DNA from 3 places in the Amycolatopsis sp. CFH S0740 genome. Region 3 is predicted to be linked to each of the others. Evidence: riboswitches for the same ligand, from Rfam matches in the RefSeq annotation. Region 3 holds a riboswitch; each other region holds the start of a gene.
The links. Region 3 has a riboswitch for thiamine pyrophosphate ahead of EIZ45_RS30090 (thiamine ABC transporter substrate binding subunit). Riboswitches for the same ligand answer to the same signal wherever they lie in the genome.
Positions count from the first base shown of each region.

Region 1: linked by a shared signal. The riboswitch ahead of thiC (phosphomethylpyrimidine synthase ThiC) and the one ahead of EIZ45_RS30090 (thiamine ABC transporter substrate binding subunit) in region 3 are both predicted to bind thiamine pyrophosphate.
Region 2: linked by a shared signal. The riboswitch ahead of thiO (glycine oxidase ThiO) and the one ahead of EIZ45_RS30090 (thiamine ABC transporter substrate binding subunit) in region 3 are both predicted to bind thiamine pyrophosphate.

Region 1 covers NZ_SDLS01000002.1:82,996-92,791, reverse strand. Annotated here, with positions in the region: gene EIZ45_RS03690 (phosphatidylinositol-specific phospholipase C domain-containing protein) at 1-568, shown strand, start outside; gene EIZ45_RS03685 (hypothetical protein) at 565-768, opposite strand; gene thiD (bifunctional hydroxymethylpyrimidine kinase/phosphomethylpyrimidine kinase) at 785-1,609, opposite strand; gene thiC (phosphomethylpyrimidine synthase ThiC) at 1,606-3,249, opposite strand; TPP riboswitch at 3,243-3,375, opposite strand; gene EIZ45_RS03670 (peptide deformylase) at 3,503-4,069, opposite strand; gene EIZ45_RS03665 (DUF3263 domain-containing protein) at 4,209-4,517, shown strand; gene EIZ45_RS03660 (LytR C-terminal domain-containing protein) at 4,514-5,176, shown strand; gene EIZ45_RS03655 (AAA family ATPase) at 5,328-7,616, opposite strand; gene EIZ45_RS03650 (alpha/beta fold hydrolase) at 7,668-8,534, opposite strand; gene EIZ45_RS03645 (helix-turn-helix domain-containing protein) at 8,599-9,228, shown strand; gene pssA (CDP-diacylglycerol--serine O-phosphatidyltransferase) at 9,239-9,796, opposite strand, start outside.
Region 2 covers NZ_SDLS01000002.1:94,572-104,367, forward strand. Annotated here, with positions in the region: gene EIZ45_RS03700 (MarR family winged helix-turn-helix transcriptional regulator) at 1-34, opposite strand, end outside; gene EIZ45_RS03705 (TetR/AcrR family transcriptional regulator) at 179-802, opposite strand; gene EIZ45_RS03710 (NAD(P)-dependent alcohol dehydrogenase) at 860-1,804, shown strand; gene EIZ45_RS03715 (hypothetical protein) at 2,171-2,578, opposite strand; gene EIZ45_RS03720 (thiazole synthase) at 2,630-3,382, opposite strand; gene thiS (sulfur carrier protein ThiS) at 3,385-3,585, opposite strand; gene thiO (glycine oxidase ThiO) at 3,585-4,673, opposite strand; TPP riboswitch at 4,670-4,776, opposite strand; gene thiE (thiamine phosphate synthase) at 4,807-5,472, shown strand; gene EIZ45_RS03740 (hypothetical protein) at 5,742-6,521, opposite strand; gene EIZ45_RS03745 (threonine/serine dehydratase) at 6,676-7,620, shown strand; gene EIZ45_RS03750 (SDR family NAD(P)-dependent oxidoreductase) at 7,811-8,500, opposite strand; gene EIZ45_RS03755 (MarR family winged helix-turn-helix transcriptional regulator) at 8,588-9,016, shown strand; gene EIZ45_RS03760 (MFS transporter) at 9,040-9,796, opposite strand, start outside.
Region 3 covers NZ_SDLS01000021.1:81,625-91,420, reverse strand. Annotated here, with positions in the region: gene EIZ45_RS30110 (ABC transporter ATP-binding protein) at 1-231, shown strand, start outside; gene EIZ45_RS30105 (ABC transporter permease) at 228-1,106, shown strand; gene EIZ45_RS30100 (ABC transporter ATP-binding protein) at 1,116-2,123, opposite strand; gene EIZ45_RS30095 (iron ABC transporter permease) at 2,123-3,760, opposite strand; gene EIZ45_RS30090 (thiamine ABC transporter substrate binding subunit) at 3,736-4,803, opposite strand; TPP riboswitch at 4,835-4,946, opposite strand; gene EIZ45_RS30085 (4a-hydroxytetrahydrobiopterin dehydratase) at 4,971-5,261, shown strand; gene EIZ45_RS30080 (GlxA family transcriptional regulator) at 5,803-6,789, opposite strand; gene EIZ45_RS30075 (cysteine hydrolase family protein) at 6,892-7,482, shown strand; gene EIZ45_RS30070 (hypothetical protein) at 7,536-8,108, opposite strand; gene ychF (redox-regulated ATPase YchF) at 8,168-9,250, opposite strand; gene EIZ45_RS30060 (DNA-3-methyladenine glycosylase 2 family protein) at 9,353-9,796, shown strand, end outside.

The sequences.
Region 1 (9,796 bases), on a different contig from region 3:
GTTCCGCGACCACCTCGGCGACGCGGTGTTCAAGCCCGCGGATCTGCTCGGCAGCCACGCCACGCTGGATGAAGCGTCCAAAGCGGACAACTGGCCGACGCTGGACGCGTTGCGGGGCAAGGTGCTCACCGAGATCATCCCCGGCACTGTCGAAGAAGGAAACCCGACCGACACGCTGCACACCGATGTCGAGTACGTCCGTTACCTGCTGGACCAGAAGGCGGCCGGGAAGCTGAATTCGGTCCAGATCTTCCCGACCGTGCACGGTGCCGCCGGCGGCGATCCACGCGACAAATACACCGCGGAGCAGAAACCGTGGTTTGTCGTTTTCGACGGAGACGCGAGCGAATGGCTCGCGAAGGCCGGAATGTCCTGGTACGACGAAAACCACTACTACGTGGTGATGACGGATGCCCAGAACGTCGCGCCGGCCATCGACGACCACAACCCGACCGTCGACCAGGCGACCCAGCGCGTCGCCGAACTGGCCAAACAGCACGCGTCCGTGGTGACGTCCGATTGGACCGGCCTCACGACCGTGCTGCCAACGGTGGATTCGCGCGGCTAAAACCGCGGCGGCGGCTTCAGCACCGACATCCGGTATTCGTACACCGCTTGCGCTTCGGCGATCCCCGGCCGCGGCGTGACGCCCGATTTGCGGATCGTTTTGACCGCCGAAGCGGTGCGGTGCTCGGTGACCAGGCCGTCGACCTCGTGCTGCACCTCAAGCGGCAGCCGCGCCCACAATGCTTCCGGTGTCTCGCTCATCCGGCCAGTGTCGCATTCACTGCGGATTCGCGAGCCGCCAGAACGGGGAAACCGGGCCGACCCCGGCACCGAGCGGATACGCCTCCTGGACGCAGCGTTCGATGAACCGTTTCGCCTCCGCGACCGCGGTGGGCACGTCCGCGCCCTTCGCGAGCGACGAGGTGATCGCGGACGCCATGGTGTCGCCGCCGCCGTGGGTGTTCTCGGTGTCGATGCGCGGTCCGCTCAACTCGATGACCGCCGAGCCGTCGGTGAGCAGATCGACGCAGTCGGCGGCGTCGTAGAGGTGCCCGCCCTTCACCAGAACCCACTGGGAACCGAACTCCAGCAACGCTTCCGCGGCGGCGCGCTGGCTCTTCGCGTCGGTGACTGTGACGCCGGTCAGCAGCCGGACCTCGTCGAGATTCGGCGTGATGAGCGTGGCGCGCGGAAACAGTTCCGTGCGGATCGCTTCCAGCGCTTCTTCGCGGAGCAGCGCGTGGCCGGTCATCGACGCGGCCACCGGGTCGACCACGAACGGAGTGTCCGTGGCGCGTCCAATGTGGACTTCGTCCAGCGTTTTCGCTACTGCCTGAATGATGTCCGCGGTAGCGAGCATGCCGGTCTTCGCCGCGTTGACGCCCATGTCCTCGGCGACCGCTTTGATCTGCGCGGTGACGACGTCGACCGGGATCTCGGAAAACCCTTGCACGCCCAGCGAATTCTGCACCGTGACCGCGGTGAGCGCGACCAGGCCGTGCACGCCGTTGGCGAAGAACGTGCGCAGATCCGCCTGCACGCCCGCACCACCGCCGGAATCGGATCCGGCGATGGTGAGGGCGGTACGAGGGGTGACTGTCACTGGTTGACCACGGGCAGGTAGACCTTGTTGCCCTGCTCGGAAAACTCCGCGGACTTCTCGGCCATGCCCGCCTCGATCGCCTCCACAGAGGACAGACCGTGCTCCTCGGCGTACTTGCGCACGTCCTGGGTGATCCGCATCGAACAGAACTTCGGCCCGCACATCGAGCAGAAGTGGGCTGTCTTCGCCGGTTCCGCGGGGAGCGTCTCGTCGTGGAAGGACCGCGCGGTGTCCGGGTCGAGCGACAAGTTGAACTGGTCGTTCCACCGGAATTCGAAGCGGGCCTTGGACAACTCGTCGTCCCAGTCCTGCGCGTACTGGTGGCCCTTGGCGAGGTCGGCGGCGTGCGCGGCGATCTTGTAGGTGATCACGCCGGTCTTCACGTCGTCGCGGTTGGGCAGGCCGAGGTGCTCCTTCGGCGTGACGTAGCACAGCATCGCCGTGCCGTACCAGCCGATCTGCGCCGCGCCGATCGCCGAGGTGATGTGGTCGTATGCCGGGGCGATGTCCGTGGCGAGCGGGCCGAGCGTGTAGAACGGGGCCTCGCCGGTGAGCTTTTCCTCCAGCTCAACGTTTTCCTTGATCTTGTGCATCGGCACGTGGCCGGGGCCTTCGATCATCACCTGCACGTCGTGCTCGCGCGCGATGTGCGTCAGCTCGCCGAGGGTTTCCAGTTCGGCGAACTGGGCGCGGTCGTTGGCGTCCGCGATCGAACCGGGACGGAGGCCGTCGCCGAGGGAGAACGTGACGTCGTACTCGCGCAGGATCTCGCACAGCTCGGAGAAATGCGTGTACAGGAAGGATTCCTGGTGGTGCGCGAGGCACCAGGCGGCCATGATCGACCCGCCGCGGCTGACGATGCCGGTGACCCGGCGCGCGGTGAGCGGGATGTAGCGCAGCAGCACGCCCGCGTGCACCGTCATGTAGTCGACGCCCTGCTCGCACTGCTCGATCACGGTGTCGCGGTAGATCTCCCAGGTGAGCTTTTCCGGCTCCCCGTTGACCTTTTCCAGCGCCTGGTAGATCGGCACGGTGCCGACCGGGACCGGCGAGTTGCGCACGATCCACTCGCGCGTCTCGTGGATCCGCTTGCCGGTGGAGAGGTCCATGATCGTGTCGGCTCCCCAGCGGGTGGCCCACACCATCTTGTCGACCTCTTCCTCCACAGAGGACCAGACGGCCGAGTTTCCCATGTTGGCGTTGATCTTCACCAGGAAGTTCTTGCCGATGATCATCGGCTCGGTCTCCGGGTGCTTGCGGTTGACCGGAATCACCGCGCGACCGCGGGCGACCTCGTCCCGCACGAACTCCGGAGTGCAGCGTTCGCGCGCGGCGATGAACTCCATTTCCCGGGTGATGACCCCGGCTTTGGCCCAGCCGAGCTGGGTGTTGTGCTCCCGTCCGTCAGCCCAGCCGGAGCGGAGCGGGTGCAGTCCATTGTGGACATCGATGTTCGCGTCCGGATCGGTGTAGGGGCCGGACGTGTCGTACACGTCGAAATGCTCCCCGTTCGACAGGTCGATCCGCCGCGCCGGAACCCGCAGTCCGGATTCGGTGCGGTGGTAGACCTTCCGCGAGCCGGTGATCGGCCCGGTGGTGACGGACGGGGCGATGGCACCCTGGTTTTCCAGCGTCGTCAACGACGTTCACTCCCTACGCCGGCATTACCCGGTCAGGTTCATGCGGTCGGTGACGCCGGGTGTCCGCGAGATGGACACCAGCCACCCTCTCAGCCCGCCAAGGCGCGAGCTCCCGCGTTGCATTCGGTTGAGGTTGCTTGTCCGACGATGCCATGCGGTGTCGGGTTGACACAACCCTCCCGCCCGTCTGGCCGAAGCACAACGAAGGCCTCCCCGGTGATTTCGGGGAGGCCTTCGGGGAATTCGGCGCGGGTCAGGCGTCCGCGGGTTCCTTGGGCGGCAGCCAGGTCAGGCCGGGAACGCCCCACTTGTTTTTCTTGAGCATCTTCTTCGCCGCGCGCGCGTGGCGGCCGACGAGCCGGTCCAGATAGATGAACCCGTCGAGGTGATCGGTCTCATGCTGCAGGCACCGCGCGAAGTAGCCGGTGCCCTCGACCTCGATCGGATTTCCCTCGACGTCGAATCCGGTCACCTTCGCCCACGAGGCGCGCCCGGTCGGGTACGACTCGCCGGGGGCCGACAGGCAGCCCTCCCAGTCGTCGTCCGGGTCCGGCATGGTCTCCGGGATCTCGGAGGTCTCGAGCTTCGGGTTGACCACCACGCCCTTGTGCTCGACGCCCTCGTCGTCCGGGCAGTCGTATACGAACACTCGCAGGTCGAGCCCGATCTGGTTGGCCGCGAGGCCGACGCCCTCGGCCGCGTACATGGTCTCGAACATGTCCTCGACGAGAGTGGCGAGTTTGTCGTCGAACTCGGTGATCTCGCGCGTGGGCTGGTGCAGCACGGGTTCGCCGGCGATGCAGATGGGGTGGACGGTCACGGACGCCGAGTTTAGTCGGACCCTTCTGGTACACCTGGATCGGACCGTGACGCGCCGTGTCGGATGCCCATGTCGAGCATGGGTTCCGTGGTTCAATGACGCCCGCGGAAGGACTGCCGACACCGATTGCGAGGACCGCATGGACGCCGCGGAGTCGATGGCTGAAAACCAGCCGTCGCCGCCGGAGAATGTCGGTGGCCTGACCGAACGCGAACTGGACATCCTCGCGTTCGAGCGGCAGTGGTGGCGCCACGCCGGGGCGAAGGAGAACGCCATCCGGGAGCGCTTCGGACTGTCCTCCACCCGTTACTACCAGTTGCTGAACACGCTGCTGGCCAAGCCGGAGGCCGTCGCGGCCGATCCGATGCTGGTCAAGCGGCTGCGTAAAACGCGCGCCGCCCGTCAGCGCAAACGCGGGGCCCGGCGGTTGGGGATCGAGCTGTCATGAGCGTCTTCTCGGGACTGTCCCGGCCGTTGAAGGCCGCGGGGGTCGCGCTGATCGGGGTAGCGGTCGTCGCCGCCGTCATCGGCGGGGTCACCGTGCTCAACACGAGCGGCGACCAGAACGCCGGGCCGAGCACGTCCGGCGAGCCCAGCGCGCCCGGCGGATCGTCGTCCGCGCCGTCCTCGTCCTCCTCCTCGGCGCCCAGCTCCGCGCCGTCGTCGCCCGCCTCGTCGGCACCGGCCTCGTCGTCCGCCGCTTCGTCGGCGCCGGCGTCGGGCCAGCCAGGGCAGCCCGGCGGCCAGCCGGGCCAGCAGCCAGGGCAGCCGGGCCAGGCGGGTCCGGACCAGCAGGCCTCGAACAAGTGGGTCACCCTGCGGGTCTACAACAACTCGCTGATCAAGCACCTCGCCGAACAGGCCGCCGCCGACTTCCGCGGTTCGGGCTGGAACGTCGCCGAGGTCGGCAACTACTCGCAGGGCAACATCCCGACCACCACGGCCTACTTCCGGCCGGGCACCGACGAGGAAGCCGCCGCGAAACAGCTGGCCAAGGAGTTCGGCTTCCAGGCCCAGCCCCGGTTCGACGGCATCCAGAACTCGAGCCCGGGCGTCATAGTGATCATCACGAAGGACTATCGGCCCGGCGGCCACCAGGGCAGCTGACCCGGTTCGTGACAGCCCGCGCTACGGCGCGGGCTTTGTCATGTCTGCCGGGCCCGGCGCTCGGCTGCGCTCGAGGTACGTGAGGGGAACCCTGCGGGAATCAGATTCCGTCAGGGTTCCCCTCACGTACAGCTCGGTTGCGGAGGCGTCCTCAGCGTTCCTGCTGCGCCTGCGCGTAAGCCTCCAGCGTCGCCAGCTGCGCGGCGTCCAGCGAGGGCCGCACCGCCTCGCGTGCCTTGTCCAGATGCGCCGCAGTCACCTCGCGTGCCTCCAGCGACTCGCGCATCGCGGTCAGCGCGGCCTCTCGGATCAGCGCGGCGCAGTCGGCGGCCGAGTAGCCCTCCAGTGCCGCCGCGGTGGCCGCGAGGTCCACATCGGACGCGAGCGGGGTGTGCTTCGCCGTCGCGGCGAGGATCGCGGCGCGGGATTCGGCGTCCGGCGGCGGGACGTAGATCCGCCGCTCCAGCCGTCCGGGTCGCAGCAGCGCCGGGTCGACCAGTTCCGGCCGGTTCGTCGCGCCCAGTACGACGACCTCGCGCATCGGCTCGACGCCGTCCAGTTCGGTGAGCAGCGCGGCGACCACGCGGTCGGCCACGCCGGAGTCGGACGACTGGCCGCGGCGCGGGGCGAGCGCGTCGATCTCGTCGAGGAAGATCAGCGAGGGGGCGGCGTCGGCGGCCCGGCGGAAGAGGTCGCGGACCGCGCGTTCCGATTCGCCGACCCATTTGTCCAGCAGTTCCGCGCCCTTGATCGCGAACACGTTCAGCGCGCCGGTGCCGGCGAGCGCCCGGACCAGGAACGTCTTGCCGCCGCCGGGCGGGCCGTACAGCAGCACGCCGCGCGGCGGTTCGATGCCGAGCCGGGCGAACGAGTCCGGGTAGCGCAGCGGCCACAGCACGGTTTCGGTGAGTGCTTCCTTGACCGACGTCATGTTGCCGACGTCGTCCAGCGTCAGGCCGCCGGTGGCCAGGTTGTCCGAAGTGGACAGCGAGATCGGCCGGACGGTGGCCAGCGCGTCGAGCAGGTCCTGCTGGGAGATCTTGGGTTCGTCCACGTCCCGCTGACGCAGCGCGGCCCGCAACGCCGCGTCGCGGCGCAGGGCGAGCAGGTCGGCGGCGACGAAACCGGGGGTCCGTTCGGCGAGCACGCCCAGGTCGGCACCGGATTCGACCGGCACGTCGCGGAGCAGGATCCGCAGCAGTTCGACGCGGGTTTTCGCTTCCGGCAGCGGCAAGCCCAGCTCGCGGTCGAGCAGGTCGGCCCCGCGCAGCCGCGGATCCACCGACTCGGCCCGCGCGGTCGTGGCGACCACAGCCAGCCTGTCCCGGCGCAGCGCGGCGCGCAGTTCCTCCAGGACCACTGTGGCCACCGGCGGCGGCTGGGTGGCCGGGAGCAGCGCGTCGATGTCGTTGATCAGCAGCACGCCGGGACCGTCGCCGTCCGCGGCCCGGTCGATGGCCTCGCGCAGCGAGCGGTGTGCCGCATTCGGTTCCAGCACGGCGATATTCGGCGCGGTCACCGACACCACGCGCACCTTCTCCGCCGCGGCGACCGCCCGCACCAGCGTCGCCTTGCCGACGCCCTCCGGTCCCGACAGCAGCACGCCCAGATGCGCGGAAGTACCCAGCTTCGCCAGCAGCTCTGGCCGATGGAACGCCAGATCGAACCACTCGGCCAGCTTGCGCGCCGCGCCCTCGGCCCCGACCAGATCGGCGACCGGCACCGGCTCGTCCAGCTCTTCCTCGCGGGCCTCGGTGACGACCTCTTCGACGATCTCCGCTTCGAGGTAATCCTCGGCGGCGGTGACAGCAGTGGTGCGAACGAGCGCGGTCGCGGAGCGCGTCGGCGGTTCGCTGGTCGGCGTGCCCGTGCGGGCGCCGTCCCGCCAGCTGACCACTGTGGACGGTCCAACCACGACGACGCCAGCCGGTTCCGTCGCCGTGACGGTCAGCAGTTCGTTGGTCCAGGTCGCCCCGATCACGCGGGACAGCTGCCCACGCACGGCGGCGACGTCCGAGCCCGGCGCGGGCGCGAGGTCTTGCGGCAGCAGGGAAACCGCGTCGCCACGGGTCAAAACCTTGCCGGTGAGCGCGAGCCGCAACGTCTGCGGGGACACCGAAACCGACGCGAGCCGAGACCCGGACACGGTGACCGTCCGGGCAGCAGTCACCTCTGCTGGCGAGACGACAACCTCGCCGCCCTCCGCGACGCCGAGGTTCGACATGGTGACGTCATCGGTCAACACGACCCCCGGCGTCGCCTCCTCGGCGGCGGGCGCGGCCAACGCGGCACTGCGCCGTGCGCCGGTGAGGTGCACGGCGTCCCAGGCCCGCAGGCCGAGCGCGTCGAGCACTTCCGGGTGCAGCCGGACAACCCCCCGCCGCGCGTCGAGCGCGGACGGCGTGTGCCGGACGGTCAGGGTGATCTGCGGATCGCTCACCCTGCTCACCCTAATGAACCGGCGGGCGGTTATGCGCGAACGAAAGGCCGCTTACCGCGTTGCCGACCAGTCGCGGATCGCGGCGACGAACTCATCGGGTGCGTCTGACTCCACGTAGAGGCCGACACCGTCGAGGGCCACCGTCTGGTGGTTCGGGAAGCACGCTTCCAAGCGTTCGCGCTCCCGCGGCCGGAAGCCGATCTGAGCGTTGCCCCACACGATCAAGGTCGGCAGGTCGGGAAGGTTGGCCTCGACCTCGGCGAAGAAAGCTCGGCTGGCGAGGAGCCGGCGAGGCAGCACGCCGGACGCCTGGCGCCGTTCGGGCGTGTCCATCGCGCGGCGGTAGTGGGCGGTTTCGGCCGCGGTCAGCTTCCGCTTCCGGTGACCCATCGGGAGGAACGCCTTGACGACCAGGTTGAACTGCCGGGCCAGGAACCGGATCGGCGGCCCGCCCGCGATCCGGCCGAACGCCTCGAAGTACGGGTCGCCGTTGACCGGCCAGGCCCAGGCGTTGACGAGCACCAGTCGGTCGAAGACGTCCGGTCGACGCTCCGCGGCGGCGAGGCCGATCGGGCCGCCCCAGTCTTGGCCGACCAGGGTGACCCCGCTGAGGTCGAGCGCGTCGACGAACTCGGTGACTACGTCGGCGTGTTCCTCGGGTAGATAGCGGTAGCCAGACTTCGCGGTCGACAGCCCGAAACCCGGGTAGTCGAGAGCGACGCAGCGGAAGTCGTCCCGCAGGGCGCGGATCACGTCGCGCCAGAGGAATGACCAGGTCGGATTGCCGTGCAGGAGCAGCAGCGTGGGACCTGAGCCCTCGTCGACGTAATGCACGGTGTGCCCGTCGATGTCCACGAAACGGCTCTTGAACGGGAACAGATCGTCGTCGACCCAGGCGGGCCGTGCGCTCTCAGCCATCTCGGACCCCTCGACGCTATGATTGAGGAAGCCAAGCGTACTTGAGATTGTCAAGCATGAGGAAATGATGCGCAGCTACGGTCAGTACTGCGGGCTCGCCCGGTCCCTCGAAATCGTCGGCGACCGGTGGAATCTGCTCATCGTCCGCCAGCTCTTGATCGGCCCCGCGCGCTACCGGGACCTGATCGACGGGCTCCCGGGCATCGCGACCAACCTGCTCGCCGACCGGCTCCGCGACCTCGAGACCGCGGGCGTGCTCGAACGGCGGCTGGCGGACAAGGGCAGCGTGGTCGAGTACGCCCTCACGCCGTGGGGCGCCGAGCTGCGCGAACCGATCGAGAGCCTGATCCGCTGGTCCGCTCCGTTGATGACTCGCGGCCCGAAGGGCGACTCGTTCCGTCCCGAATGGCTTGCCCTCGCGCTTCCCGCGCTGCTCGACGCCCGGGTCAAGATCCGAGCCGCGGCGACGGTGGGCATCGAGGTCGGCGGCGCGCCTTTCCAGCTCCGCGCGACGCGGTCGGGATTTGAGGTCGGCCCGCAGGACGGCAGCGATCTCGACGCCACCGTCCGCGCTGATCCGGCCTGTGTTCTCGGCCTTGCCGCGGGCGCGCTTGCACTCGAAGACGCCCGTGCGCTCGGGATGATCGAGATCGACGGTGCCGAGTCTGCGGTTCGTGCTGTGTTCGGCGTCTGACGAGGCCGGACTACCGGCGCCGGATGCCGATCCGACGCCAGCTCCGCCGCCGCTGCGTAGGTCCGGACGTGGCCGAGCTGTGGTCCCGTTCGCGCAGATTGCGGGTCCGCACCAGGTCCGAGTTCGTCCGCCGCACCGCGCGCATCGCCGCACCGGCGACTCGGCCCGAGGCCGGGCGCAACCGCAGCCGTCGGTGGCTGCGGGCCCGGCGGATCGCACGGCGTTCGCGCGGCGGCACTTCCCAGGCTTCCGGGTGCGCGGCGAGCCAGCGGTGCCGGTAGACCGAGTACGGGATGTGCAGCAGGTACAGCACCAGCGCGACCGCGAGCGCCGCCAGCGGGAACACGATGATCGCGGCGGCCAGCAGGCCGACGCCCACCAGCAGCGGCGCGATCGCCTTCGCCGGGGCCTTCACCGTCTTGAGCGACAGCGTCGGGATGCGGCTGATCAGCAGCGCGGCGACCGCGATGGTCCAGATGAGCACCACGTACTGCTCGGACCACCAGCCCTCGCCCCACTGCAGCGTGGCGATCAGCGGCAGCATCGCGACCAGCCCGCCGGCCGGCGC
Region 2 (9,796 bases), on a different contig from region 3:
GGCCCGTTACGTCCTGGACCGAGGAAAGAGTCACGATCGGCTCCTTCTGACGCTGGTGCCCGCCGCTGGGTGCGCCGGAAAGGGTGCCGTCAACCATACGGCGTACCCGTGCTCAATCCGTGTCAAGCGCGGGCGAAATCACCACAACCCGACTATTTGTGCAGCTTGGCCGCCCCATTCAGAGCACCGACACGTCAAGCGGCAGCTCCGCGGGCGGCGGCAGCGGCGCGGCGGCCTCCGCCCGGAACGACTGCAGCAGGTAGCCGGCGAGCCGCCGCGACGCCGCTGGTGCCGCCGCTCCCGCGCCCGATCGCAGCCCGCCGTTCGCCAGCAAGATCAACGACAGGTCGGAAACCGCGAAGTCGGCCCGCAGCGCACCGGCGTCCTGCGCCCGGCGGATCAACTCGGCGAATGCCCGCAACGCCCGGTCCCGCAACTCGGCGAAGGCGGCTTGATCCGGCAGCGCGGTCACGATCGCGGCGGAGAAACCGTGGTTGCGCGCCTGCATCGAGCACACCTCCTCGATCACCCGGCAGAACCCACGCCACGGATCGGGGTCGGCGAGCGCCTCGTCGAGCATGCCCGCGCACTCGGCCATCGGCTCCGCGAAGGCTTCCGCGACCAGGTCGGCCTTGGTCGGGAAATGGCGGTACACCGTGGCGACGCCCAGACCCGCGCGGCGCGCCAGCTCGCTCATCGACACGTCGAGCCCCTCGGTCTCGAACGTGCGCTCGGCGACCTCGAGGAGGTGCGCGCGATTGTGGGCGGCGTCGGTGCGCAACCGAGTCGATTTTTCCGGCACTCTCTCACTTTACGTGAATCGGAAGCCCCTTTCCACTTTCCGTGCTAGAAGTGGAACATGCCTTCCACTTCGATGCGCGCCATCACCTACGACCGCTACGGACCACCGGAAGTCCTGCGCGAGACCACCCTTCCGACGCCGACGCCCGGCCCCGGCGAAGTCCTCGTCCGAGTGCGCGCCCTGACAGTCAACGGCGGCGAACTGGCCATGCGGTCCGGGAAGCTGCTTCCGTTCAGCGGCAAGCGTTTCCCCAAGCGAATCGGCGTAGACCTGGTGGGTGAGGTCGTCGATCCCGGAACCAGCCGGTTCACGCCCGGCGACCTAGTCTGGGGCGGCGGGCGGCGGATGGGCACCGCCGCCGAGTACCACGTGCTGGCCGCGGATCGGCTGGACCACGTGCCTGCCGGGCTGGATCCCGCGCAGGCCGCGTCGCTGCTGGCGGGCATCACCGCGATCACCGCACTGCGGGACAAGGCCCATCTGAAACCGGGCGAACGCCTGCTGGTCCGCGGCGCGACCGGCGGGGTCGGCTTTGTGGCCACACAACTCGGCAAAGCAATGGGCGCGCACGTGACCGGTCTTGCCAGCGCCAAAAATCTTGAACTGGCAAGGGACCTCGGCGCGGACGCCGCACTCGACTACCGCGATCCGGGCGACCTGGGGAAGTTCGACGTCATCCTCGACACCGTGGGCCGAGACCTAGACACGTTCCGGCAGCTGCTGACCCCGCGCGGACGGATGGTCGCGATCGCGTTCGACCTCAACCGTCCGGCCCGCACGGTTGGCTATGTCGCGGCTAACTCGCTACGACGTCGGCGGTGGGTGCGGGGGTTCAGCGGCAATCCGAAGGCAGACCTGCTGGCCGACCTGAGCCGCTGGGTCACCGCCGGACTGGTGCGGCCGTTGGTGGACCGGGTGTTTCCGCTGGCGGATATCGCCGAAGCACACCGCGCGCTCGAAAGCGGCGGTGTGCGCGGCAAAGTGGTGATCACAGTTCCGTGAGGGGCTCGCACCGGCGCTGACGCACCCTGGCCGACCAGCTGTTAAGCCTTTCCCGCGTGAGCCTTGAAAAGACACTCGAGCTGGTCGCCGCTCTGATTTTCCCGATGAATGTGCAGGCTGGCGGCATCAGCGAAGCCCTTCCGCTCACCACCGTCAATCTCGACAAGCAAGCGCGGATACCTCGACCGGGGTTGATACGAACCGTACTGGTCAACAGACCACAGAGCCACTGGGCCGCCGTGTCCGATGCTCAATCCGATTTCCGAAACGCTGGAAAACAGGAGTTCTCGCTTCAAGCCACTCACGAACCGTTCCTCCCACACGGCAATCCGAAGGCAGACCCGCCCACCGACCTGAGCCGGTGGGTCACCGCCGGTTTGGTGCGACCTCGCTGGCACCCCCATCACCTGCCGCTTTGCCGGTCGCGTAGATAAGTTCCCCTTCACCGTCATCCCGCGTTCCACGAGTAATGCGAACACCACCGGCCGCGACGAAGCCCCGCTGGTCGCTTCCATGAATCTCGATCAGCATATGCGGAAACTTCGACGTCTCGCGGTACGAAGAATGGTGATCGACCACCACTAACGACAGCGGACCACTGTAGCGAATAACCGTCTCCACCATCGAAACAGTGTGGAACAGGATTCGAATTACGTCCGAGCCCTCATCGAAGTCAGCACTGCGAAACAGCAGTTGCGAGTGCCCGGAACCGTAGCGCCAGAGCAGGAAGCTTCTCTCACTCGACCACAGCACTTCCTTCGCATGATCGCTCAAAGGGGGTCTCGCCTTCGTCCCGACGCCGTACCGATGGAGGGCAAGTGCACGTCAGCGAGGCGGACTGGACGCCTGCGCCCAAAACCGCTGCGGCACCCTTCCCGCGCCCCGCGCCAGATACCCCGCTTCCACAGCGCTCCGCATCGCCAAGGCCATTCGTTCCGGGTCCGCCGCCCGGGTCACCGCGGTCGACAGCAGCACCGCCGAGCAGCCGAGTTCCATTGCCAGCGTGGCGTCCGACGCCGTGCCGATCCCCGCGTCCAGCACGATCGGCACTGACGCGCGCGAGACGATCAGTTCGATGTTGTGCGGGTTCCGGATTCCCAGCCCGGTGCCGATCGGGGCACCGAGCGGCATCACCGCGGCGCAGCCCGCTTCCTCCAGGCGCAGGGCGAGCACTGGGTCGTCGTTGGTGTACGCGAACACCGTGAAACCGTCCGCCACCAGGCGTTCCGCGGCTTCCAGGGTTTCCAGCGGGTCCGGCAGCAGCGTGCGGTCGTCGGCGTGCACCTCGAGTTTGATCAGGTTCGTTTCCAGCGCCTCGCGGGCCAGCTGGGCGGTGAGCACGGCTTCCGCCGCCGTGCGGCAGCCTGCGGTGTTCGGCAGCAGCTCGATGTCCAAGCGCCGCAACAGCTCCAGTACGCCCGAGCCGCCCTCGGCGTCGGCTCGGCGCATCGCCACGGTGGTGAGCTGGGTGCCCGACGCGACGAGCGCTCGTTCCAGCACTTCGAGATTCGCCGCGCCACCGGTGCCGATGATCAGTCGCGACGACAGCTTGTGTTCGCCGATGATCAGGTCGTCCATGCTCAACCTCCTTGAACCGCGGTCAGCACTTCGAGCTGCGCGCCCTTCGGCACGACCGCTTCTTCCCATTCGCCACGCCGCACGACCTCGCCGTTGACCGCGACGGCCACGCCGCGGCGTTCCGCTCCCAGCGCGTCGAGGACCGCGGAAACGGTGCTGTCGTCGGGGAATTCCCGCCATTCGCCGTTGACCTTGATCTCCATCAGCCTCGCTCCTTCTCGACCAGACGGGCGGGCGTCGCCGCGGCGACCTCCGGCGGCGGGGCTTCGCCGGCCAGCCACGCGACCACGGCGTCCGCAGTCGCGGGCGCCATCAGCAAACCGTTGCGGTGATGTCCTGTCGCCGCGTACACGCCTTCGCTCACTTCGCCGATGTACGGCAGAGCGTCGCGGCTCGCAGCACGCAGTCCGGCAGCGACTTCCACCAGCTCGTACTCCGTGATGCCGGGCAGAATACGTTCCGCGCCTTCCAGCAACTCGCGTACGCCGCGCGCGGTGACAGCCTGATCGAAACCGGCTTCGTACTGCGTCGCGCCAAGGACCAGTTCGCCGTCTTCTCGCGGTACCAGATAGATCGGCCGCCCTTCGACCATCGCGCGCACCGTGTACGGCGGAGGCGGCAGACAGCCACGACGCGGACGCAGTCGCAAAATCTCGCCCTTCAGCGGGCGTACGGCGTGCTCCAGCAACGGATGCAGCTGCCCGGTCCACGCCCCCGCGGCGAGGATCACCGGGCCGGACACTTCGGAAAGGCTCTCGAGCCGCTCGCGCCGGAACTCCACCCCACGCTTCGTAGCCGCTTCGCTCAGCGCTGTGAGCAGTTTCCGGTTGTCCACGGCTAAATCACCCGGTACGTGCAGGCCGCTGCGCACCGCACCGACGCCCGGCGCGAGCCGCTTCGCCTCGCGGCCGGTGAGCGTCTCGACGTCGCGGCCGAGCGAACGCAGGTACCCGGCGAGGATGTCGAGGTGCCCGGCATCGGCGCTGTCGAACCCGACGACGATCGTGCCGTGCTCGGCCAGCCCGGGATCGGTGCCCTCGTCGGCGAGGTCGCGGGCGAAGCCTGGCCAGCGCCACAGCGACGCTTCCCCCAGGCTGAGCACGGCTTCCTCGCCCGGCCACGCCTCGGTGACCGGTGCGAGCATCCCGCCGGCCAGCCAGGACGCGCCACCGCGCGCGGGCTCCGGGTCGACGACCGTGACGCGCCATCCGCGAGCGGCCGCGCGCCAGGCGACGGACAGCCCGATGACGCCGCCGCCGACGACAGTGACGGTTGTGGTGCTGGTGTTCACAGTGGAATCACGCTCCCTGCGCCGGCATGACCCGGATCAGGTTCCACGGTCGGAGCGGCAGCTCCCTCTCAGCCCGTTGCCTCGGGCTCCCGTGCGGACTCCCACACCGTAGCGCGCGGGTAACGTCACCGCCATGCCTGCCTTGACCGGAGACCAAATTCGCACCCGGCTAGCCGACGCCCGGCTGTACCTGTGCACCGACGCCCGCACGTCCCGAGGCGACCTCGCCGAGTTCGCCGACGCAGCCTTGGCGGGCGGCGTGGACATCATCCAGCTGCGGGACAAGACCGGCGGCGCCCCGCTCGAGGCCAAGCAGGAGATCGCAGCGCTGGAAGTCCTGGCGGAGGCGTGCGCCCGACACGGAGCGCTGCTCTCGGTAAACGACCGAGCGGACGTAGCGCTGGCCGTCGGCGCCGACGTCCTGCACCTGGGCCAAGACGACATCCCAGTCTCCCTGGCCCGACGAGTCCTGGGCGACGACGTAGTCATCGGCCGATCCACCCATTCGGAGGAGCAAGCCACAGCAGCCGCCACCGAGGCAGGAGTGAACTACTTCTGCACCGGCCCCTGCTGGCCCACCCCGACCAAGCCCGGCCGCTTCGCCCCCGGCCTGGACCTAGTCCGCTCAACCGCAGCGAGCAACACCGAACGCCCCTGGTTCGCCATCGGCGGCATCGACGAACCCCGCCTACCCGAGGTACTGACCGCAGGCGCGACCCGCATCGTCGTCGTCCGAGCAATCACCGAGGCCGAAGACCCCAAAGCAGCCGCACAAACCCTACGAGCCCACCTGAGTTAACCACGCCCGCCGACGCACCCAAGCCGGCCACCCAACCGCACCGGTGCACCCAACGATCGAAGCACCCAGCCCCTTTACCGCAGCCAATCCACCCGCTATCGAGGCACCCAGCCCCTCCCCCGCACCCCGATACGAAGCCCATCTGCGGTTCGGGGGTGCTTGTCAAGGCATCTTTCCCGCCTTGACAAGCACCCCCGAACCGTCAGCACAATCAAACTTCGGGGTGCCCCACGCAACCACCGTGCGCAATGTCGCCGCCAGGCGACGAGCTACTCCCCACCATTAGACGGAACCGCAGGCGCAGTAGCCGTCTGACTACCGCTAGGCGCCTGCGAACTACTAGACGGCTTAGACGAAGAAGTCGGCACCTGACTCTCCCGCGTAGCCTGCGAAGACGGCGGCGCACTAGCCGTAGTAGTAGGCGTAGACGTCGAACCGTTAGACCGAGACTCCCCAGTCGGCGGCGCCTGCGGCTGAGTACTGGGTGTGTTGTCCGGATGATCATCCCGCTGCTGACTGGTCTCCGGCTGCCGAGGAATCAACCCAGTCGACACATTCCCCTGAGTCGTCCAGTCAATCCCCACCAGCACAACCAGCGCCACGACAAACGCGACCACACTGGACGCGATGATCAACGGCCACCGCATCTTCCGCAGCTTCTCGCCCAGACCTTCGGCCGCATCCGGCTGAGTAGGACGCAACCGGACCGTAGGCATGTTCGCCACGTCAGCGTCGACATGCACCGTCGCCGCGTCGCCGGAACCGGACTCCCGCACCGCCTCCACCGGCACCAGCGCACCCCGGCTGCGCCGGGCAGCCGTCTCCATCGCCTTCCGCGCGGCATCGCGAGTGCGCTGCAAAGACCGCAGGTACAACTCGCCGCCGACGGTGCTGACCACACTGGCCACCCCGGCGCCGATGACTGTTCCCGCGACCCCCAGCGTCGAACCCAGCAACGCGGCGGTGACCGCCGCGAGCGCCGCGGCGAGCACCGAGGTCATGCGGAGTTTCTTCTTGTCCTCCGCGGTTTCCTTCTGCTCCTCGCTCATGATTCCGATCTGATCGTTTCCCAGCCCTGTTCCCTGCTTCTTCAACGGTTAAGTCGTCCGAGGTGCTCCCTTCGTTGCCCCGGCGTGAGGGACGCCACGTTGACTGTCCACAATGGATGGACTAAAGCTCACACTTTCCTGACATACTCGCCTCATGCACCTCGTGACGATCTCCGACATCGAAACCGCGGCCGGACGGCTGAAGGGCACCGCGGTGCACACCCCGCTGCTGCGCCAGCTCTGGGTTCCCGGCGAATTCTGGGTGAAACCCGAGAGCCTGCAACCGATCGGCGCGTTCAAGATCCGCGGCGCGTACAACGCGATCGCCGCGCTCACCGACGCCGAACGGGAACGCGGCGTGGTCGCGTATTCGAGCGGCAACCACGCGCAAGCGGTCGCCTACGCCGCGCGCGAATTCGGGATCACCGCGGTGATCGTGGTGCCGGACGTCACTCCGCGACTGAAGGTCGAAGCGACCCGCCGCTGGGGCGCGGAAGTCCGCGAAGTGCCGATCGCGGAACGGGAATCGGCGGCGCTCGCCCTCGCCGAGGAACGCGGCCTCACGCTGATCCCGCCGTTCGACCACCCGGACATCATCGCCGGACAGGGCACCGTCGGACTGGAGATCGCGCAGGACCTCCCGGACGTCGAGACCGTGCTGGTCCCGATCAGCGGCGGCGGCTTCGCCTCCGGGGTCGGCGTGGCGATCAAGGCGAAGTGCCCGAACGCGAAGGTCTACGGCGTCGAACCGGAACTGGCCGCCGACACCGCCGCCAGCCTCGCCGCGGGCGAGATCGTGGAGTGGCCCATCACGGACCGCGCCCGCACCATCGCCGACGGCCTGCGTGCGCAACCGTCCGAGCTCACGTTCGCGCACCTGCGGCACGTCCTCGACGGCGTGATCACGGTGACCGAGGACGAAATCCGCGACACCGTCCGCGCGCTCGCCCACCAGGGCCGCCTGGTGACGGAACCCAGCGGCGCCACCGCACCGGCCGCCTACCTGCACCACGCCGACGAACTCCCCGGCGGACGCACCGTCGCGGTCGTTTCCGGCGGCAACATCGATCCGGCGATGCTGGCCGAACTGCTCGCCTAGCTGTGCACCCGGGCCGCGCAGTCCCAGTGAACGTACGTGAGGGGAACCCTGAGGGAATCAGAGTCAATGAGGGTTCCCCTCACGCACCTTCACCCAACCCCGGCTGGGGCGAGCGTGGGCGGGGTCGCCGTATAGCAGGCACCCAACGCGGCATCAGGGGTGCCCCTGCGCGCTCCGCGCGAGAGGCTCGTCACCAGTTGACGGTCTGTCCCTGCCGGTCCAGGTAGTGCAGCCCGCCCTTGCCCGCACAAGCTTCGATCGTGTCGGCGACTCCGGGGATGCTCTCGTCGACGGTCAGCCGCGCACTCGGGCCGCCCAGGTCCGTCTTCACCCAGCCCGGCGCCATGAGCAGCAGGGTGCGCGGGTCGTCGGCGTGCCGTGCGGCGAAGCTGCGCATGAGCTGGTTCAGCGCGGATTTGCTCGCCCGGTAGACCTCGAAGCCGCCGTTCGTGTTGCCGGAGACGCTGCCCTGGCCCGACGACATCACGCCGATGGCGCCCGTCGCGGGGACCAGGTCTTGCAGGGTTTCGACAACGCGCATCGGGCTCAGCGCGTTGGTCACCATGACCCGGGTGAAGTCCTCGGTGGACACGTCGGCGAAGGTCGCCGAGGGGTCGGTCGTGTAGTTGGTCCCGGCGTTGACGAACAGCAGGTCGAACCGGCCCAACCGGGCACGCAGCGCGGCGACCTGCTCGGGCGCCGTGATGTCGACGGTCTCCACCGTCAACCTGCCCTCGGCCGATTTGGCCAGCTCGTGCAGTGCGGACGGCGTGCGTTCGGTCGCGGTGACCTGCCAGCCGCGACGGAGGAACTCGGCGGCCAGCGCGTAGCCCAGCCCCCGCGACGCCCCGATGATCAACGCGCTCTTGCCTGTGGTCATGACTTCCCCTTAGCTATCAATTGATAGCTAACCTACGTCGCCGGGGAGATACCTGTCAAACGATAGGTATTGGGCTACGCTGGCCGGGTGAAAGACGAACAGCTCTTCGAGTTGGCCGACCTGATCCTCGCGGTGGCCCGGCACATCAACGCCGCCAAGGAAGCCAACGCCGAGTCGGGAACGCCGCTGGAAGGAGCGGTGATGCGGTTCGTCGACCGGCACCCGGGAACGACGGTCAACGCCGCGGCCGAGGCGACGCAGATGATCTCCAGCAACGTCAGCCGAGCCGTCCGAGGCCTGGAGAACAAGGGGCTGCTGCGCCGCGAAGCCGATCCCGACGACGCCCGTCGAGTGCGTCTCTACCCCACCGACAAGGCAGCGGAAAACCTGCAACGGCTGCGCGACACGTGGTCCGCTCTGCTGGAGGGAACGAAGCCGGCCGAGGCCAGCATCTTGATCACTGCCTTGCAGGGCATCGAGACCCGGCTAGTCGCCCGATCCCGCGGCACCACGTAGGCGAGCCAGCAACCCCGCGAAAATCAGCGATGCCCGCCCGGATGGACGTGCGTGGGCGGTCCTTCCACCCCGCAGTGCAGACAATCCCCGGGATGCGGCGAATCGTCCGGTTCGGCAGCGCCGAGCACCCCGTTGTGAATTCCTAACGCGATCAGCCCGCCGACGATCGCCAGCACCGCGCAGATCACCAGCGCCGTCTGCCATCCGGCGGTCAGCGCGGTCGGATCGCGGTAAGCCGAACCGGTCAGACCCGCCGCGGCGGGCAGGACTGCCACCGCCAGAAGTCCACCCGATCGGGCGATCGCGTTGTTGACTCCGGACGCGACCCCGGCGTACCGGTCCGGGGCGGCGGCCAGCACGGTCGCGGTCACCGGGGCGACCACAGTGGCCAGTCCCAGCCCGAACACCACCACCGCGGGCAGCACGGACCCGAGGTACGACGATCCCGGCCCGACCCGCGTCAGCAGCAGCATCCCGACGCCGACGACGATCGGCCCGACCACCAGCTGCAGCCGCGGTCCGATCCGCTGCGCGAGCGCCCCGGACCGGCCGGAGAGCAGCAGCATGATCACCGTGATCGGCAATCCGGCCAGCCCGGCCAGCGTCGGCGAATAACCCAGCGACACCTGAAGCTGCAGCACCAGCAGCATCATCACGCCGCCGAGCGCCGCGTAAACCACGAACGTCAGCGCGTTCGACAGCGTGAACGTCCGGTCGCGGAACAACGAAGGCGGCACCAGCGGTTCGGCAGCCCGGTGCTGGAGCCGCAGGAACATCCCG
Region 3 (9,796 bases):
GAGCACGCGGTGGAAACGTTGCGGGAGAACCGGATCGGGGCCCGGCTGACCCCGGACGGCGTCCGCGTCGACCTCACCGCGACGCCCGCGCCGCGAGTGCTGCAGGTGCTCGTGCAAGCGGGGGTCGAAGTGCACGAGGCGACCCGGGCGCGGACCGGGCTGGAAGACCTGTTCGCGCGGCTGACCGAAGGGGAATCGGCGGCTGGCGACGAATCCGAGGGGGACGCATGACTACCGCTGCGGTCGCCGTTCCGGTGAGCCGGACCGGGCACGACACGGTGCCGTTGTTCCGGCTGTTCGCCGCGGAACTGCGCTGGATCTTCCGCAGGCCGCGCACGCTCGCCGTGCTGGGGCTGCTGGCGCTGGTGCCGATCGTGGTCGGGATCGGCCTCACGCTGGTCGGCGAGAGCTCCGGGAGCGACGCGCCGGACGACAGCGGCGGCGCGCTGCTGGCGTCCGCGGTGAACAACGCGTTCGTACTGCCGATCGCCGCGATGGTCCTGACGCTCACGCTGCTGCTGCCGCTCGCCTCCGCGATGGCCGGTGCGGACGCGATCGCCGGCGAGGCCGCGCACGGCACGCTGCGCGGCTGGCTCATCGCGCCGGTGAGCCGGGGACGGCTGCTGGCGGTCAAGGCGTTCGGCGTGGCGACGGTGTCCGTGGTCGCGGTGCTCTCGATGTGCGTGACCGGCGTGATCACCGGGTTGATCATCAACGGCACGGATTCGCTGTTCACGCTGTCGGGCACCACGCTGTCGCTCGGCGAGGCGCTGCTGCGGATCCTGCTCGTCGGCGGCTGGATCGTGCTGCAGCTGTGGGCGGTCGGCGCGGTCGCGCTGGCGGTGTCGAGCTGGACCGAGCACCCGATGCTCGTGGTCGCCTCGGTGCTGGCCATGAACATCGTCTTCACCATCCTCGGTTTCCTCAGCTCGTTGAAGTGGCTGCACCCGTTCCTGCTCACCAAGGACTGGACGATCGCCCCGGCGGCGGTGCTCCAGGATCCGATGATGCTGACGACGTTCGGCGAGGGCGCGGTCCGCGCGGCCTGCTACATCGTGGTCGGCCTGTCGCTGGCCTACGGACGCCTCGTCACCCGAGACGGCTGACCTGGGGGTTCAGCCCACCACGGCGATCCCGTCCGGATCCGGTTCGAGCCGGACGGGATCGCCCGCCCGGAAATCCGCCCCGGCCGGCGCGATCGCGTCCACAGTGGACTCTCCGCAGCGGACGACCAACCGCAGATGCTCCCGCCGGTGCACCGCCGCGGTCACTTCGCCGGGCACCCCTTCTGCGGACACTTTCAAGCCGTGCGGGCGCAGTCCGAGCCTCACCGGACCGTCGTCCACTCCGGAGAGTTCGACGGCGCCCAGTGCGGTCCGCACCACGCCGTCGGCCGCCTCGCCGTCCAGGAACGTCGTGACGCCGAGGAAGCGCGCCACGTCGTCGTCCACCGGCTTGTTCCACACCGACCGGACCGCGCCCTCCTGCCGGATTTCCCCGGCATCGAGCACCGCCACGCGATCGGCGAGCGTGAACGCTTCCTCCTGATCGTGCGTCACCAGCAGCGCGGTGATCTTGCTGCGCCGCAACAGATCCGCCAGGTCGATCGCCAGTTGCTCGCGGAGGCCAGCGTCCAATCCGGACAGCGGCTCGTCCAGCAGCAGCAAGCGCGGTTCCGGAGCCAGCGCACGAGCCAACGCGACCCGCTGCGCCTGCCCACCGGACAGCTCGGTCACCCGTCGCCGTTCGTAGCCTTCCAGGCCGACAAGCTTGAGCAGTTCCTCGACGCGTGCCGCGTGCCGTTCTCGGGGCACGCCGTGCATCCGCAGGCCGAACGCGATGTTCGCGGCGACGTCTCGGTGCGGAAACAGCTGTCCGTCCTGGAACACCAGACCGAATTCGCGCTTGTGCACCGGCACCGCGGCGAGATCAGTGCCGTCCCACGAAACCGAACCGGACGACACCGGTTCCAGCCCAGTGATCGCGCGCAGCAGCGTCGACTTGCCCGAACCGGACGGTCCGAGCAACGCGAGCACCTCGCCGTCGGCGATGTCCAACCGCGCGTCGCGGACCGCAGCGAACGATCCATAGTGGACAGTCAGGTCCCGTACCGTTAACGCCATCAGAACTCCCCGACTGTGCTGCGGCCGCGGACCGAGCCGAACCGGTCGATCAGCGCCACCGCCACCACAGTCACCACCATGAGCAGGGCGCACGAGGCGTACGCCATCTGGTTGTTCAGCTCCCCCGGCCTGCTGATCAGCGTCGCAACGGCCACCGGCAGCGTCGGCGCGTCCGGCCGGGCGAGGAAGCTGGTCGCGCCGAACTCGCCGAGCGCGACGACGTACCCGAAGCCCGCCGCGGCCATCACCGACCGCGCGACCAGCGGAAAGTCGATCTCCCGCCACACCCGCGCCGGGCTCGCGCCGAGCGTCGCAGCGGCTTGGCGCAGCCGGACGTCGACCGCGCGCAGCACCGGCAGGATCATCCGCACCACCAGCGGCATGATCACCAGGGCTTGCGCGAACGGCACGAGCAACGGCGACGTGCGCAGGTCGCCGGGCAGCGCGTCGAGCGTCACGAGATAGCCGAAGCCGACGGTCACCGCGGACACGCCCAACGGGAGCATCAACGCGACGTCCATGGTCTCGCCCATCCCGCGCGCGAGCCCGCCGGGCGAACGCCGAAGCGCCACCAGCACGACGCTGGCGACCAGCCCGACGGCCATCGCCAGCAGCGTCGCGTCGGTGGCCGCGGCGAGCGAATTCTGCGCCGCGATCCAGCCGGACACCTGCAGGGCGTCGTTCTGCCCGACGGTGTTGAGCGCCCGGTATCCGGCGAGGCTCCATCCGTCCGAGCCGGACACCGACTCGACGAGCAGCGAGACGATCGGCGTCAGCAGCAGGCCGAGCACCACGACCGCGGCACCGATCGTCCACCACTCCCCGCCGCGCGGCCGACGTGCGGTGACCTGCGCGGACCGCAGCTTCACCGCGTTCTCCCGCTTCCGGCGCGCCATCGCCCCGAGCACCAGCGCGGCGACCACGGCGGCGAACTGGATCAGTGACAACGCGGCCGCGCCGGAGAGGTCGAGCAGGTCGACCGTCCGGAGGTAGATCTCGGTCTCGAGCGTCCGGTAGCTCCCGCCGCCAAGGATCAGCACCACGCCGAAACTGGTGGCGCAGAACAGAAACACGACTGCGGCAGCGGACGCGAGGGCCGGGCCGAGCGCGGGCAGCGTCACCGACCGGAATGCCCGCCACGGCGAGGCTCCAAGTGCCCGCGCGGCTTCGGTTGCTCGCGGATCGAGGTGCGCCCACAGCCCGGCGACCGTCCGCGCGACGACGGCGACGTTGAAGAAGGCGTTGGCCAGGACGAGCGGCAGCACGCCGCCGTCCGGCCAGATCGCCCGGAAAGCCAAGCCGACGACGACCGTCGGCAGCACGAACGGGACCAGCACGATCGTGCGCGCAAGCCCGACCCCGGGCAGCCGCACCCGCGCCAGGAGGTACGCCACCGGCAGCCCGGCGAGCACCGCGACCACGGTCGACGCGGCCGCGCTGGCCAGCGTGAACCCGGCGAGCCGCCACGTCTGCGGGTCGCCGAGCACGGTGTCGACGCCGCCCGCGGAAAACCCCCGGCCGACGATCGCCACGACCGGCCAGGCGAAGAACACCACCAGGAACGCGACCGGCAGCAGACCGAGCAGCGTGAGCCCGACAGTGCGCGCGGGGATCACGCGCCCATGAGCGAGCGCCATTCCCCGATCCACTTCTCCCGGCCAGCCTGCACCTTGTCCGCGGGCATCGTGGCCGGCGCCTGCGGCAGCGGAGCCGCGGTAGCCCAGCCCGCCGGCAGTTCGACGCCCTGACGCGCCGGGTAGACGTACATGTTCGCCGCGACCGTCGTCTGGAACTGCTGCGACAAGAGGAAGTCGACGACCTTCTGCGCCTGCGGGATCTGCTTGCCGTTGGTGAGCACGCCCGCGTACTCGACCTGGCGGAAGCACGTGTCGAGCAGCGCCTTGGTACGCGGTTTGCCGTCCTCCCCGAGCTCAGCGGCGGGTGACGAGGCGTAGGACACGACGATCGGCCGCGGGCCCTTGCCCGACGAGCCGGAGAAGTCCTTGGTGTAGGCCTCCTCCCAGCCGCTGACGGTCTTGAGGCCGTTGTCCTTCAGCTTCTGCCAGTAGCCCTGCCAGCCGTTCTCGCCGTACTTCGCGACCGTGCCGAGCAGGAAGGCCAGCCCCGGCGACGCGGTGGCCGGGCTCTCCGCGACGGTCAGGTCCTTGTACTTGGGGTCGGCGAGGTCGTCGTAGCTCTTCGGCTCCGGGAGACCCTTGCTCGCGAAGTACGCCGGGTCGATGTTCACGCAGACGTCGCCGAGGTCGACCGCCGCCAGCCGGTGCTGCGGGTCGACGGAGTAGCGCTGCGGGCCGCGGTCGGCCTCCGGGCTGGTGTAGGGCTGGAAGACGCCCTCGCTGAGCGCACGGGAGGCGAAGGTGTTGTCGACGCCGTACGCGACGTCGCCGATCGGGTTGCCCTTCGTGAGCACGAGCTTGTTGGTGAGCGCGCCGGCGTCGCCGGACTTGAGGATCTTGAGCTTGATCCCGGACTGGCGCTGGAAGGCGTCGAGCACGTCCTGCGGGGCGGCGAACGAATCGTGCGTGACCAGCGTGACGGTCGGCGTCTGCTGGTCCTGGCTCGCGGACGACCCGCCCGAGTCTCCGCTGGACAGCGAGCAGGCGCTGGCGAGCATCGAGACCCCGGCGAGGCCTGCCACCGTGCGGACGGTCCGCGACATCATTCTTCCCCTCCTGCACTGCGCCGGATGAGGGAGAGCGATACGGCCTCCCTACGCCGGCATGATCCGGATCCAGGTGCGAACGGTCGCGGGTTGACGGCCCGCCTCTCAGCCCGGCGTACCGGACTCCCGTGGCAATGCCGCAGCGTAGCCGACACCATGGAGTGATGACGCAGCTATTGAACGACTCAGCGGTGGAAGAGGCCCTAGGCACCGTCCCGGAGTGGCAACGCGAGGACGCCGTCATCGTGCGGACGGTCGAACTCCCGTCCTTCCCGGCGGCGATCGAGGTGGTGGGCCGGGTGGCCGAACTGGCCGAGGAAGCCGACCACCATCCGGACATCGACATCCGCTGGCGCACCCTGACCTTCCGCCTCAGCACCCACTACCTCGGCGGCCTGACCGAACGCGATTTCGCGCTGGCCCGCCAGATCGACGAGGTACTGGCGGCCCGCTGACCAGGTGTGATGTCGGCAACCCTGGCAACATGAACGGCCCCTTCGCGCGTCTTCCGGACAGACGCGACGGAAGGAGGCCTCATGGTCCAGGCACTCGTAGTGGGAATGGGTTCGTTCGGCCTGATGGTGGCCGCCGCGGGAGGCGTGCTGTGGCACACCGCGCGCAACCGACGTGACCTTGATCACAAGCGGTAACAGTGAGCTAGATCAAGGCGCTATCCCAGCGGAATCATCGGCACTCGCCCCGCTAGGACTCGCCATGAACAGCACATCCGCCCAGCTCACCGCCGCACAGCGCACGTGGGTCGCGGTGTTCTCGACCGCTGTCGTCCTCCTGTCGATGGTGGTGCTCGGCCTGCTCGGCTGAGCCCCGGCCGGTTCACGGCAGCGGGAACATCCGGATGAACCAGAACATGGCGATTCCGATGAGCCCGACCACGACCGAAGCGCCCCAGACGGCGTAGAGAACGATCCGCACCGGTGCATCTTTGCCGGGTGACCGGGGCGAGTAGGACGTTCGCCGAAATTGCCCCGGCGCGGGTCAGGCGTTCGAGACGAGCCGGAACCGCTCCCGGTACTCGCTGGGCGTCGTGTTCAGCGTCCGCCGGAAAGAGCGGTTCAACGTCGACACCGTGCCGAACCCGCACGTCCCGGCAATCCGCGACAACGTCTCGTCGGTCGTCTCCAGGCGATGCCGCGCGGCCTCGACCCTGGCGTGCTCGACGTAGGCGGCAGGGGTCATCCCCAGCTCCGCCTTGAACACGCGCGTGATCTGGCGGTCCGTCACATGCGCGTGCGCGGCGAGGTCGGAGACGGTCAGCGGATCCGCGAGGTGGGCCGCGATGTACTGCCGCAGCTCGTCGACCCGCCGGGTCGCGGACGCGGGCTCCAGCGACACGCTGAACTGGCTCTGCCCGCCTGGCCGGCGCAGGAACATCACCAGCTGACGAGCCACCCGCGAGGCTGATTCCGGACCGAAATCGTCGGCTACCAGTGCCAGCGCGAGATCGAGGCAGGCGCTCAGCCCGGCACCCGTCCACACGGACCCGTCGCGGATGAAGATCGGATCCGCGTCGACCGTCACCTCGGGATGCTCCGCGGCCAGCTGCCGGGCCGTCGACCAGTGCGTAGTGGCGCGTTTGCCGTCGAGCAGCCCCGCCGCCGCCAGGATGTGCGCGCCGACGCAGACGGACGCCACCCGGCGCGTCCGCCCAGCCATCCTGCGCACCTGCTCGACCACGGCCGGGTCGCATTGAGCGACGACCTCGCCTTTGCCGCCCGTCGTCACGGCCCCGGGCACGATCAACGTGTCGATCGCCTTTCTCCCCAGCTCAGCGAACGTCACGTCGGGCAAGACGCGCACTCCGGCCGAGGTGGTCACCGGGTCCAGCGTCTCGGCGGCGAGCACCACCTCGTAGCCCGTCGGACGGTCCATTTCCCGCTGCAGCAAGGAAAACACCTCAGCGGGACCGGTTACGTCGAGCAGGTCGATCCGGTCGAACAGAACGACGACCACCAGTCTCTTCATTCGCGCCCCCATGTCGGTTTCTGCGCTTTGCATGTCATTGCCGACATCCGAAGCCGAGTCTAGCGTCGCTCGTGCGGAACGGAAACGAGAGGAAACCCCACCATGGCAAGGAAAACGCTGCGGGAGCTGAACGGTTTCGACCAGACCCCGGCAACGCTGGCCGACGCGACGCTGATCCTGGTCGACTACCAGAACACCTACACCCGCGGCGTGATGGAGCTGGAAGGCTGGCGCCCGGCGCTGACCGCGGCTCGGCAGTTGCTCGCCAAGGCCCGCGCCGCCGGTGCGAAGGTGATCCACGTCGTCCACGACAGCGGCGAGGGCACGCCGTACGACGTCCGAGCCGAGATCGGCAGCATCCACCCGGACGTCGCCCCGCTCGAAGGCGAACCGGTCGTCGTCAAGGGCGCGCCGAATTCCTTCGTGAACACCGACCTGGGCGCACGGGTTGACGAAGCCGGGCACAAGAACGTGGTGATCGCCGGGTTCATGACCAACATGTGCGTCACGTTCACCACCGAAGGCGCGTTCCTACGCGGCAACCACCCGACCGTCGTCGCCGACGCCTGCGCGACTCGTCCGTTGCCGACTCCCGCTGGGGAAGTCAGCGCGGATCAACTGCACAACAGCGCTTTGGCAACCATCGGGGATCTTTACGGCGTTGTCGTGCCGAGTGTTGCCGAGCTGAACTGAACCTCGGCCTCGGTCTCGGTCTCGGCGGGTCTTCTCCTGCCGAGACCGGTTCGTCAGAAGTCGATGAACCCCGCGACCACCTCCCGCACGATCCCATCGGATCCCGGAGTGCCGTAGAAGTAGACCGACCCGTAGCCCCAGAGATACTCCTCGATGACGTCCTCGAGCTCGCCCTCGACCGGCCAGCCCTCTTCGTTGACCTGAAAGAGAAACTGATGCCCGTCGGCACGCACTGCGTCGGCGTAGCTCGGCTCGTCTTGAATCAACACCGGCTCGTCCCCGAACTGGACGAGCGCGATCGAGCCTTCCTCGTCAGGCATTTCGGAGAGCGCCGCCGAGCGAAGCCCAGCCCACCCCAGATCGGCCCGCTCCCCGCGCGGCGAGGGCGGGTGCACCAGCGCACGCATCGCCATGTCCGGGTACTGGACGTCGCTGTCGCCGATGTCGAATCCGTTGCGCAGCACCACGGAAACCTCGTAGCCCTGCGCCCAGGGAGCTGCGGGGACGGTCAGCAAATAGCGGTGGGTCGCGAGGAGCGGATGCGCCTCGATCGCAACGGGCGGCGCACCACCCAGACGGCCTCCGTCCGCGCGATCCGGCAAGGACGGGGTGAAGAGCACGGGCATAGAAGGATCCTACGAACCAGGACCGACAATTTCGCGCCCGTGCTCAGCCGCTAAACCGGTCAGACGTTGAAGCGGAACTCCACGACGTCGCCGTCCGCCATCACGTAGTCCTTGCCCTCCATGCGGACCTTGCCCGCCGAACGCGCGGCCGCCATCGAGCCCGCTTCGACGAGGTCCTCGAACGACACGACCTCCGCCTTGATGAAGCCGCGCTCGAAGTCCGTGTGGATGACGCCGGCGGCCTGCGGGGCGGTCGCGCCCTGCGGGATCGTCCAGGCGCGGGATTCCTTCGGACCGGCCGTGAGGTACGTCTGCAGGCCGAGCGTGTGGAAGCCCGCGCGAGCGAGCGCGTTCAGGCCCGGCTCCAGCTGGCCGACGGACTCCAGCAGCTCGCGCACGGACTCCTCGTCGTCCAGCTCCAGCAGCTCGGCCTCGACCTTCGCGTCCAGGAACACCGCGTCCGCCGGGGCGACGAGCTTCGCCAGCTCCTCGCGGCGCGCCTCGTCGGTGAGCACGGCTTCGTCGGCGTTGAAGACGTACAGGAACGGCTTCGTGGTGAGCAGGCTCAGCTCGCGCAGCGCCTCGCCGTCGACGTCCTTCTGCGCCTGGAACAGCGTGCGCCCGGAGTCGAGGATTTCCTTGGCCTTCTGGGCGTTTTCGAGCGCCGGCCGCGCTTCCTTCTTGGTGCGCGCTTCCTTCTCCAGCCGCGGCAGCGCCTTCTCGAGCGTCTGCAGGTCGGCGAGGATCAGCTCGGTGTTGATCGTCTCGATGTCGGACATCGGGTCGATCCGGCCGTCGACGTGCACCACGTCCGGGTCGTCGAACACGCGGATGACCTGGCAGATCGCGTTGGCCTCGCGGATGTTCGCGAGGAACTTGTTGCCGAGCCCCGCGCCCTCGGACGCGCCCTTCACGATGCCCGCGATGTCCACAAAGGACACCACAGCGGGCACGATCTTCTCCGACGAGAAGACCCCGGCCAGCTTGTCCAGCCGCGGGTCCGGCAGCGGCACGACGCCGACGTTGGGCTCGATCGTGGCGAACGGGTAGTTCGCGGCGAGCACGTCGTTGCGCGTCAGCGCGTTGAACAGGGTGGACTTGCCGACGTTGGGCAGGCCGACGATACCGAGGGTGAGACTCACGGCCGGTAAGTCTACGTGCTGCGCGCGGACCGTCGCCGACCCGGTAACGTCGTGTCGGTTTTCCGCCAGTCAGGGCTCTCACCTGCTGGCATCATCGACCGCATGGCTACCTCGACCATTCCGATCTGGCGCGACACCGAGCGCTGCTACCGCGCGGTGACCGCCCGCGACCAGCGGTTCGACGGCCAGTTCATCATGGCGGTGCGCACCACGGGCATCTACTGCCGCCCGTCCTGCCCGGCGCTCACGCCGAAGGCGCAGAACGTCCGCTTTTACCCGACTTCGGCCGCCGCACAAGCCGGTGGTTTCCGCGCTTGCCGCCGCTGCCTGCCGGACGCGGTCCCCGGTTCGCCGGACTGGAACGTCCGCGCCGACCTGGCCGCCCGCGCGATGCGGCTGATCTCGGACGGCCTGGTCGAGCGCGAAGGCGTGCCCGGCTTGGCCCGTCAACTCGGCTACTCGGAACGCCAGCTCGGACGGGTGCTGACCGCCGAACTGGGCGCGGGCCCGATTCGCCTCGCCCGAGCCCATCGAGCCCACTCGGCG